DNA from 2 places in the Aliamphritea ceti genome. Region 2 is predicted to be linked to the other one. Evidence: riboswitches for the same ligand, from Rfam matches in the RefSeq annotation. Region 2 holds a riboswitch; the other holds the start of a gene.
What was found. Region 2 has a riboswitch for cobalamin ahead of OCU49_RS15310 (DUF4198 domain-containing protein). Riboswitches for the same ligand answer to the same signal wherever they lie in the genome.
Positions count from the first base shown of each region.

Region 1: another riboswitch for cobalamin. It lies ahead of OCU49_RS13890 (SRPBCC family protein); the one in region 2 lies ahead of OCU49_RS15310 (DUF4198 domain-containing protein).

Region 1 is NZ_AP025282.1:3,019,677-3,025,251, forward strand. It holds gene OCU49_RS13885 (Rieske 2Fe-2S domain-containing protein) at 1-1,612, opposite strand, end outside; gene OCU49_RS13890 (SRPBCC family protein) at 1,639-2,814, opposite strand; cobalamin riboswitch at 2,966-3,110, opposite strand; gene OCU49_RS13895 (MATE family efflux transporter) at 3,305-4,693, opposite strand; gene OCU49_RS13900 (sensor histidine kinase) at 4,796-5,575, opposite strand, start outside.
Region 2 is NZ_AP025282.1:3,322,952-3,328,526, reverse strand. It holds gene queE (7-carboxy-7-deazaguanine synthase) at 251-892, opposite strand; gene OCU49_RS15315 (methyl-accepting chemotaxis protein) at 1,206-3,062, shown strand; cobalamin riboswitch at 3,190-3,482, shown strand; gene OCU49_RS15310 (DUF4198 domain-containing protein) at 3,593-4,399, shown strand; gene cbiM (cobalt transporter CbiM) at 4,458-5,078, shown strand; gene OCU49_RS15300 (NikL family nickel/cobalt ECF transporter subunit) at 5,071-5,575, shown strand, end outside.

The sequences.
Region 1 (5,575 bases), 300 kb from region 2:
GAACCGCTTTCATGAAAGGTGCAGGTCCGCAGCAATATACGTCACGGTCCATATAATCCGGAGCCGTCAGACCCAGAATCAACTTATTGAAGCGACCACGTAAGCCGGTCCAGGCGTTGTACTTAGTATCTTCAGCACACACCCAGCTCAGACGGAAGTTAGGACAACGTCCTGCTACATTCTCCAGCTCTTCACGGAACAGAATGTCCTGCGGTGTATTCACACAGCTGATGAAGTTCACATCCATGTCGTAACCGTAATCGAACATCCAGCGTGTCATAGACATCATTGGCGTGATGCCTGAACCCGCAGAGATGAACAGATACTTATCTGATGGCTGATTAAAGAAGCTGAACTCACCTGCTGGGCCATAGGCCTTCAAAATATCGCCAGGCTTAACGTTTTCGAACAACCAGCGGGTACCTGTGCTATCTGGCTGCACTTTTACAGTGACAGACAAAGAGAACGGCCGTGAAGGTGTTGATGAAATCGTATACGTACGCAGAACAGGACCGTCTTCAGTTGGCAGTGACAAAGTCACAAACTGACCTGGCTTGAACTTAAACCAGCTGTTGCCATCTGTTTTAAAAGTATAGGTCTTAACGTTCTCGGTCTCATCCACCACCATGGTGCACACCAGTTCCTGGGCACTGCTATCCCAGGTACGGTGTTCAGAGAACATGTCGTTGTAGTCCATGTCGTTATGACGAAGGACAGGTGCTTCCAGACCGTACTTTTCAGCGAATTCCATATTCGCCTGATGTTGCTCATCAGGGTCAGTTTCAGTCGTTACAATAATGCTGGACTGGTAGTCAGTAACGCCCCACTGCTCCATCAATGCCTGGTCATGATAATCACGGCCCATAACTGAATCTGCAGCTACCAGACACTGAATCGAAATTTCAGTCTGATACAGGTTTAACGGGATCTGACGAATAATGGCGATATGATCCGGTGCCTGCCAGATGCTAATACTTTTACCGCTATACAGGCATTCAGCAGCATCATTAACAAAGCTTTCAGCTTCATCCCAGTGCGCATCAACTTGCTGACGGTAATCCGCAGCAGAGCTCCACTGATCGATATCAGACAAGGATAAATCAGACAGCGTCTTCTTAAAGGAATCATCGACGCCTGCAAATACCGCGTCTTCATCTGTCAGGTGTACAAAAACAAAACCATCATGTTCAGCAACCGCAAACTTCTTCAGCGGAAACTCATCAATGTTGATTTCATCCATCATGTTGCGGGCAAAAACCAGCTGGCCGTTCAGATCGTAAGTCCACTGATGATAAGGACACACCAAATTAGGCGCATTACCCTTATCCTGCTGGCAAACCCGTGAACCACGATGCCGACAGCTATTATTCAGGGCAACGATTTCAGCATCATTATTACGGACTAAAATAACCGGATAGTGACCAGCCTGAACCGTGATGTAGTCACCATTAGCAGGAATCTGGCTGCTATGGCTGGCAAAAATCCAGTCGCTGTACCACTGATCATGCAGTTCTGACTTAGAACTTTCATGGCTTTGGTAGATCAGCTCCTGAGTGTCATCAGTTCCGCTATTAGTACCACAAGGGCGGCTTGTCGTATTAGTTGTTGTCATTATTATATCTCTTACTGATGCGCTGCTTAGCTCAGACGTTCTTGCAAAGTGTTGGTGTACCATTCAACAAACTGGATAACACCGTCTTCCTGATTGACAGAATATGGGCCTGGTGCATACAGAGGAGAATTAATACCCCGCTGATTCTCTTCTACCAGATGCTTATCCTGCGCATTGGTGGCTTCCCATACTTCAAGTAATTCCGCCGGGTTGTAATCAACGCCTTCTTCAGCGTCGGCACGTACCATCCAGTGCGTGGTTACCAACGTCTTTTGTGGGCCCAGTGGCAGCGTCCGGAAAGAAATAACATGATCGCCCAGGAAATGATTCCAGGTATTCGGGTAATGGAACAGCACCAGCGCACCAACATTCGGCAGGCTTTCATCACACAGAGGCTTGGCCACTGCATCAGCACCGCTCATGGTGTAGCTGGTGAAGTCTTTCAGCAGAGGCATGCGGGCAACGCGGAAGTCACCTTTATCAGAAATTTTGAAACGGCTCGGTAAGCCTGCAGCTTCGCAACGCTCCCAATGATCAGACACCATCTCAGGCACTTCTCCACTTGGGCTCACACCTGTTACTGCCGGATCTTCCGGATAGGTGATGATCAGCTCAGGATGATTACTCAGGCAGTGATAACATTCGCGGTTGTTCTCAAATACCAGCTTCCAGTTACCTTCTTCGATAATGGATGACTGAGTAGCAATCTTCAGATTATCCATGCTGTGCGGTGCCATATATGGCTCAACAACACTGCTGAAAGTTGCGAAGTCTTCAGGCTCTTCTGCCAGACAGATGAACATATAGCTCTGCACAGAATTTAACGCGATAGCCTGTAGCTGTGCTTCTTCTTCGCCCAGTGACTGACCATCCAGCTGATACTGGATAGTTGCACCGCTGTCGCCCAAAGTTTGCTGATTACCGCTTTCTTCATTACACAGCGGATAACCACTAACCGGACAACGGTTATAAAAGGCTTGCAGGGAATCACCCTGGTTGATGATGACGACATTGTGCTCACCAAGTGGGAGCGTCATGTAATCGCCGGTATTGGCTAATTCGAAATCATGGCCGACAAATATCCAGTCTTTGTACCAGATATTTTCCAGGTCCATCTGATAAAGCGCAGGGTCGTTATAAAATTTGCCTGCCAGACTAAAATTCTTTGGCTTATCGGCAAGCTCAGTAAGTACGTGTTGCATAGGGCGCCTACACTAAAAAAAACAATAGCATCTAGGCGGCGAACAGAATGAATCATGACGGCTTCTTTCGGCAAGGGGTAACCCTGCAGCTAAGCCACAATTCATTTTTTGTTGTCCACCGCAACCTTATTCACCAGGCTCCATGCCTGGTATCCAGTTTGTTACTTAGGTGGGATCGGGCTAGAAACGACTCTTTATCAGAAGACGTTCTCACCGTTACGGGGATAGCAACAGAGTTTCACTGTTTTCACCAACCCGCCGCTTTTGGCGGCGTGTCCTAAGTGGCGCCAGTATCGCAAAAAAAATATTCGGTCATTGCACAAAAACGACCATTCCAGACCCAAAACAGCCGCTTAAAGGGTCGTAAGTCGCATAACAACAGGGTTAGAGTCGCAATTGGGATCGGCGAAAAGAAGAAAATCACACAGCAGGAAGCACGAATAAACGAAAAGCCTCTTAATATTCGTGCCGGTAGAATCTATAACAGAGTTTAAGCGCCAGCCAGCCAGCCCTTAGTACGCACCATACGGTACAAACGGCGTGACTGAAATAATGCACTGAGCAACACACCGCACATAAAGCCAGCCCAAAATCCAAACACGCCGTATTGCTCTCCCCAGATATCCGTCAGGCCTAAGCTGTAACCAAGCGGAAACCCTATTACCCAGTACGCAGTGAGCTGAATCACCATCGGCATGCGGGTATCCTGAAATCCACGCAATACCTGAATACACCAGACTTGCAGTGCATCGAAAAAGAAAAATAACGGTGCGAACACCAACATAGCAGCAGATAACGCGATAACAGTGGCATCCCGTACAAACAATGCTGGTACCTTTTGATGCCAGAACATAATCAGCAAACCGGACACCAGGCTGAAGACTACAATCATTCCCAGGCCCGCACTCAACTGCTGACTAACACCAGCAGTATCCTGACGACCAATGCTTTGCGAAGCCCGAATGGCGGTCGCCTGACCAATACAGAGCCCTACCATCAGCACCAGTGCTGCCACCTGAATAGTAATCTGATGTGCACCCATAGAGCTGACGCCCAGCGGTGCAATCAGTAGAGCTGATATATTGAAGTAGCCCTCTTCTGCCAGCAGCATCAAACCTATTGGCAAACCCAGGCCAAGTATTGCTTTGATACGCGCTACATCAATACCCGGCCAGCGTTTATAAAAACGGTAAGCTTTCAACTTAGGATGCTTCACCGCATAAACACAGAGTGCAATCGTCCACACAGCATATAAGGATGCCGAAGTAATCGCACAGCCCACACCACCCATTCCTTCAAAAGGCCCGATACCAAATACAAACACGTAATCAAGTAACAAATTCAGAGGCAAAATACACAAACTGCTCAGTGCGATAAAGCGGGTCAGACTGTGGCTTTCAAGCAAGTTCATAATCACGATGAACACGCCTATTGCCGGAAACCCCAAACCAATAATTTTCAGGTAGCCTTGCGCAATAGCAGTTTCAGCCTCACCTGCTCCCAGAGCCGGAAGCCAGCCCGGAATAATCCAGCTCAGTGCTGTCATCATGAAACCAAGACTGACTGACAAAATCAGCCCCTGCTGAATCTCTCCAACAACATTGTCTTTATCGTCTGCCCCATGGAACCGCGCCATACGGGGCAATACTGCGCCCAGTACGCCCACCATAAACAACACCAGAATCAGCCAGATATTACCGCCCATCGCCAGGCCGGCGAGATCTTGTGCACTGTATTGTCCGGCAACGATAGTGTCGATCACCTCCATACCAACCATGGCGATATGCGCAACCGCCAGTGGTACAGCAAGGTTTAAAATAGCTTTCGCTTCGTTACCGGCAGAAGGAGAAGAGACTGAGGAATATTGATTCTGATGCATTTTCCATAACCACAAAAAAACCGGCACAGATACATTGCCCGGTGAATAAGAGCATCAGCATAACAGAAAAAGCTGAATAATCATTCAGCTTAAGTTTGAAGTTTATTGCTCAGTAAAAGAACTGAAGCGGTAGCAAAAACTTACTCCGGTATCTCCCGGCAGTAATTCAATCTGACCTTTCAGCGACTGTACAATCAGGTTAAACACAATAGACATACCGAGCCCCGTGCCACCTTTGTTACGGGCAGTGGTATAAAACGGCTCGAATATTTTTTCCCTGCTTTCGGTATCAAGACCTTTACCGTTATCTGAATAATCAATCTGTACGGTACCGTCATCATGACTAAATCCCGTGATCAGAATATGATTATTTATGTCTTCCGCATCAAAGCCATGCCGGGCACTGTTCTCTATCAGATTATTCAGAACCTGCGCATGTACACCGGGTAAGGTACGTACCTCAAGATCCGCAGGTATTTCCAGATGCAGACTGATACGTTTTTTATTGAGTACGGCTTTCAATGTAGAAATCACATCCGAATAATAATCACTCAGGTTGATGGTTTCTTCTTCCAGAACATGCTGATCCGCAGCTGTACGCTTAAAACTGTCTATCAGATTTTTAGCATGATTAAGATTAAACTCCTGCAACCGTAACGACTCCCGTGTAGAAGAACAGTAGCTATCCATGTCTTCAATCGTCAGTGCCTGCGCTTCAACCTGGCGCAGGAAATCGTTGAATTTCTTTGCCATAAAACTGTGCGCGGTGATGGCAATTCCCAGTGGAGTATTAACTTCATGGGCAACCCCTGTTACCAGTCGGCCTAATGCCGCCATTTTCTCTGACTCAACAAGTTGCTGCTGAGCATCCTGAAGATTATC
Region 2 (5,575 bases):
TGCTCGAACGTTGATGTACAGATTTAGAGAAGGGGTTGCGCAATAAGTTCAGTGCGATTTGAATTTTTTTGCATTTTTTCGCAAAAAAAATGTACAACCTGCATATCATACTTCATGCAGGTTATAGAAGTGTTAGCCAAGAATTTGAAAATACTCGGTATTCTTTATCAGCAAAGTAGACCTGAAGAGACGAAAAAAATTTCAATTTTTTTGAAAAAAATCTGAAATATGGTGAAACTGACGGCTTATTTTAGTCAATACCGATAAATTTATGGGTCTGCAGGCTGAGTTTCCACTTAGGGTGCGCCATGCAGTATTCAACAGCTGCTTTAGTGTTGGCTGTCTGCAAAGCATCATCCAGTGGTTGTAAGTAATAGTTATCGAACCTGAGGTCGGCAAAGCGTTCAGGTAATGCCTGGCTTTGTGGGTAGACCAGTTTTAGTTCATGGCCAGTGGTTTGCACAATCTCAGAGACGCCTTTTGGGCTGACACATATCCAGTCCACACCATCCGGAACAGGTAATGTTCCATTGGTTTCCAGCGCAATTTCCAGACCTTCTGCTTTAAAGGCAGCAATAAGTGCTTCATCCAGCTGTAATAAAGGTTCGCCACCGGTGCAGACAACATAAGGTGTACCTTCATTGTTGAGTGGCCAGAAGCTGCGAACTCTTTTTGCCAGTGCTTCAGGGCTGCGAAATTTATCACCGTTTTGTCCGTCAGTGCCGACGAAATCAGTATCACAGAAATCGCAGATCGCTTTCGCACGATCCTGTTCCCGGCCAGACCACAGGTTGCAGCCGGTGAACCGACAAAATACCGCCGGCCGGCCCGCCTGAGCACCTTCGCCCTGCAGGGTGTAAAACATCTCTTTGACACTGTAAACGGAACGCATAACCAACCTCTCTGAATTGCAGCGGGCAAGTCTACACCGGAGTGATTTTTGTGCAATGGTTTTTGCAGTATACGCAACTGACATTTGACTATAGATAATCCCCAAACTGGGCAAACTTTACTGGAGAATTTTCGTGCGACAGCTAGTTTTCTAAAACTTGGTAAAGGATTTTGGTCAAGGGCGTTGTCTGGCCGATTGGTGATTAAGCTGGTGACTGATGTTTGCAGGAGTCTCTGAGCGCACCAGATCAAGTCTGGATCTGATTGTCAGTGAGGGCGGTCAGGAGACCAAATGTCTTGATGTGGAGTGTTGCATGACCATCAAAAACAAACTTATTTTACTGCTGGGTATTGTGCTGTTTTCTGTGGCGGCGCTATTTGGCTTGCTGATGTATTCCCTGGGCACATTAAATGAACTTCGCGAAAGCGAATCTCTGGTGGGGAAGCTGAAGCAGGATCAGCTGGCAATGGGGCAGCATGAGCTGGCGTTCGTGACGACATTGCAAGGCGCTTCAGAAACGGGTTTTATTGAGGCTAAATCACGTTTTAACGGCCATTTGTCCGAGGCGATGACGCAGCTTGATGCAGATGCCCAAAGTTCGTTGCAAGTACTGGGAAAGCATTTTGGTGAATATGGTGACAGCTTTGTAAAAGTTGCGGGTCTGTTAAAAACTATTGGTTTGAATGAAAAAGAAGGCTTGCGGGGTGGTTTGCGGGGAGCGGTTCATGCAGCGGAAAAAAATGTTGTCGCGATTAACAGTGATGCGCTTTATGTACGAATTTTGCAGCTACGCAGAAATGAGAAAGATTTTATTATCCGCTCAAATGAAAAATATCTGACGAAATTTACCGGCAACTTTGATAAGGCAATTGCTGTTTTGCGACAAGTGGATTTTAGTCAGGCGCAGCGCAAAGTGACAGTGGACTTACTGGATGATTATAAGCGTCAGTTTATTGCGCTTGTTCAGGCCCGTAAAGAATTAGGGCTAACGGCCGAATCCGGTTTGCGAGGGGTTATGCAGCAGCAGGCTCAGGATACTCAAACCACACTTGATCAGATTAATGTCGGTCTGCAGGCGCATGTTGCTGCTGAAGTATCCCGGGTACAGTTTTTAGCCGTAGGTATTATGATCGCTGTAGCTCTTATCGTAGGGGTAGCGGTTACACTCATTTCCCGCAGTATTCTGTTACCAATTTCTGCGTTGGCGACCTGTATGCAAAAAGTCAGTGCCAGCAAGGATATGACATTGCGATATGAAGGTGGCAATCGCGATGAGCTGGGTAAAATGGGAAGCGACTTTAATGCCATGATGGCTATCTTCCAGACGTTAATTGGTGATGTGGTAAAAGCAATTGGGCATTTGCAGTCGTCTTCGGAACAGTTGGCCAGCAGTGCTAACCGGGCGGCCTCTGATTTACAGAATGAACAGGATGAAGTTGTGCAAATTGCCAGTGCAGTCCACGAGATGGAAGCGGCTATGGCAGAAATTGCCGGCAATACTGAACAGACCTCTTCAACCGCACAAAACTCCCTGAGTCAGGCCGAACAAAGTAAAGCCAGTAATCATGAGTTAATCGACAGCATCCAGAGCCTTGCTGAGCAGGCTAGCGAGACTGATAGTGAGGTGCAGACGCTGAAAAAAGATAGCGAAGAAATTGGTTCAGTATTAGGGGTCATTAAATCCATTGCAGAGCAAACTAATTTGTTGGCTTTAAATGCTTCTATCGAAGCGGCCAGAGCCGGTGAGCAGGGCAGAGGGTTTGCAGTGGTTGCTGATGAAGTGAGGTCGCTGGCGGAGCGTACTCAGGCTTCGGCCAGTGAAATTGAAGGTATGATTACTCAATTGCAGGTCCGTACTAGCAGAGCTACCGAATTGATGGCGGTGAGCCTTAGCCGCAGTCAGCAGAGTGCTGAAAGGGCGGGAGAGAGTATTAATATGCTGGATGCGATTACATCAGATGCCGCGACCATTGTGGATATGACAGCTCAGGTTGCAGCTGCTACAGAAGAGCAAGCGACTGTGGCAGGTGAGATTAATCAGAATGTAGATAAAATCCGGCTGATTATTGATGATGCAAGTGCCCAGACGCAGTTAAATGTAGTTGCCAGTGACGAGGTGGCGGCTCAGGCCCAGCAGCTGAAGCTGGCAGTCGGCCAGTTTGTAACCTGAGATTGATTTTTTGTTTACTCTGAACAGCCGTCGTTTGGCGGCTGTTATTGCCCTTCTTAAGACCTTATTTTATTAAATTGCGACATTTATCCGGCGCTGATTGACAATCTTTGAGCGGTGCAGGTATTGTGCGTTTTCGTTACTGAGTTGCGTGTGCAAACACGCAGGGCAAAGCATTAAAAAATGCATTGCCCGGGAAGTTGGTGAGTTTAGATTTCGGTTGCTGCTGTTGTAATTGCCAAATTATGCAGCGCCAGTTCTGGCAATCCCAACACTGCCCCCGCAACGGTAAATCGATAAAACTGTTTCATTGGCCACCGCGAGCAAATGATTCCCGTGAATCAAAATTAGTGGGAAGGCGAAACAGGGGATGAAAATCCGTCGATGAGTCCGGATACCGACTTGGTAACTTGTTATAACTAGGTGTTGCGGAGGGCTTCACCGAGGCTTAGCGATGTTTCTTCCCACATCTGCTGTGCTGATTCCTCCCAACTCTGGCTGTTTATTTATTCAGACGGAGCAATTCAAACGTGTTCAATTTCAAGCAGTTATCTGCAGCTTTAGTGTTAGGTTCTTCCCTGGTAGCCGGTACGGCTCAGGCACATTTTCAGTTGGTTTATGCCCATGACTCTTTGCGTGAAAAGGGTGGTGAGGTGGTCTTGAAGATGCCATTTACTCATCCTGCTGCCAGCGGCCACGTGATGAAGATGGGTGAGCCTTTAGAATTCTATTCTGTCCGTAAGGGTAAAAAAACTGACCTGATGGATAAACTGGTACCAATTGAGTGGACCAGTGCTGTAGATACAGGCCCTGCGTACGAAGCAAAGGTACGCTTTCGTGGACTGGGCGATAATGTTTTCGTGATGACCCCAGAGCCTTACTACGAAGCTGAAGAAGATATTTACATTCAGCAGGTTACTAAGAACATCATCAATGTTGGCGGCTTGCCAACTGACTGGAACGAAGAGCTGGGTCTTAAAGCAGAGATCGTGCCTTTGACTAAACCGTACGCTATTTATGCTGGCGGTACCTTTACCGGTGTTGTTAAAAGCAATGGCGAGCCAGTTCCTTTCGCTGAAATCGAAGTTGAATACATGAACTACGAGCCGGATGTGAAAAATAATCGTTTCTCTGATCATGCAGAAATGACACCGCCAGCTGATGCATTTGTCACTATGACGATTTTTGCGGATGCCAACGGTACCTTTACATTCGGTATTCCAAAGTCTGGCCACTGGGGCTTTGCTGCTCTGGGAGTAGGTTCAGATACTGAATACAAAGGTAAAGAGTTGTCTCAGGACGCGGTTATCTGGGTTCAGGCTCACGATATTAAATAATCACTGAAGCCGGCAGTTCTGTTAAAGATCTACCGGTTTTACAGTTTCAGGAACAGCTATGCATATAGTAGATGGCGCGCTTTCCGAACCGGTTCTGGCCGGCGGAGCATTACTTGCGATTGCCGGTGTAGCATACGGTCTGAAGAAAATGGACTATGAGCACCTGCCTCAGGTAGGTGTTTTGTCCGCCGCATTCTTTATTGCTTCTTATATTCACTTGCCTATTGGTTTTTCCAGTGTTCATTTGATCCTCAACGGTCTGATTGGTTTGGCGCTGGGCTGGGCGGCGTTCCCTGCATTGCTGGTAGCGTTGATTCTGCAGGCGGTTTTCTTTGGCTTTGGTGGTTTCCTCGTATTAGGGGTCAATACCGTCAACATCGCCTTGCCTGCGGTCATGGTGTACTTCCTTTGCCGACATGGCATAGCCGCGTCTTCTCCAAAAGTAGCTGCTATTTGGGGAGCTATTGGAGGTGCGGGGGCTGTAGCAGTCACAACCGTGATGGTAGCAGGCTCTCTGGCGTTGTCTGGTGAAGCGTTCTGGCTGGCTGCGAAAGCAACGCTGATCGCACATATTCCGGTGATGTTAGTAGAAGGCTTTGTAACGGCCGCTGCTGTGCTGCTGATTCGTAAGGTTAAACCAGAATTTCTGCATCTCGCGGAGGATTGGGATAATGCGTAAGTTATTTGTATTGCTGGCAATGCTGTTTGCTTTGCCAGCCAGTGCTCACAATGTTGTGGGTGGTGTATATGCGATTGGCAGCACCATTGAAGGTGAAGCGGGTTTTTCAAACGGTGATATGGCCTCTGCCGGCACTAAGGTGATCGTGACAGATGCTGCTGGCAATGTATTGCTGGAAACAGAAACCGATGATGAAGGCTTCTTTACTATGGAAGCAACCACCCGGATTGATCATATCTTCCGGATGGAAATGGGAAGTGGCCATGTTTTGGAAATGACGCTGCCTGCAGAAGAATTGTCAGAATCTCTGGCCGGTGGTGATACTGCTGTAGCAGCTTCAGCCGCTAAGGCGTCAACAGGTTCTGCTGTGCAATACGACGAAGCTGCTATGCAGGGCATGATTGAGAAAGCCGTTGCTAAACAGGTTAAACCGCTGCGTAAAGAGTTACGTGCGTTCCAGGAGAAAGCAGGTTTACAGGATGTTCTTGGCGGTATCG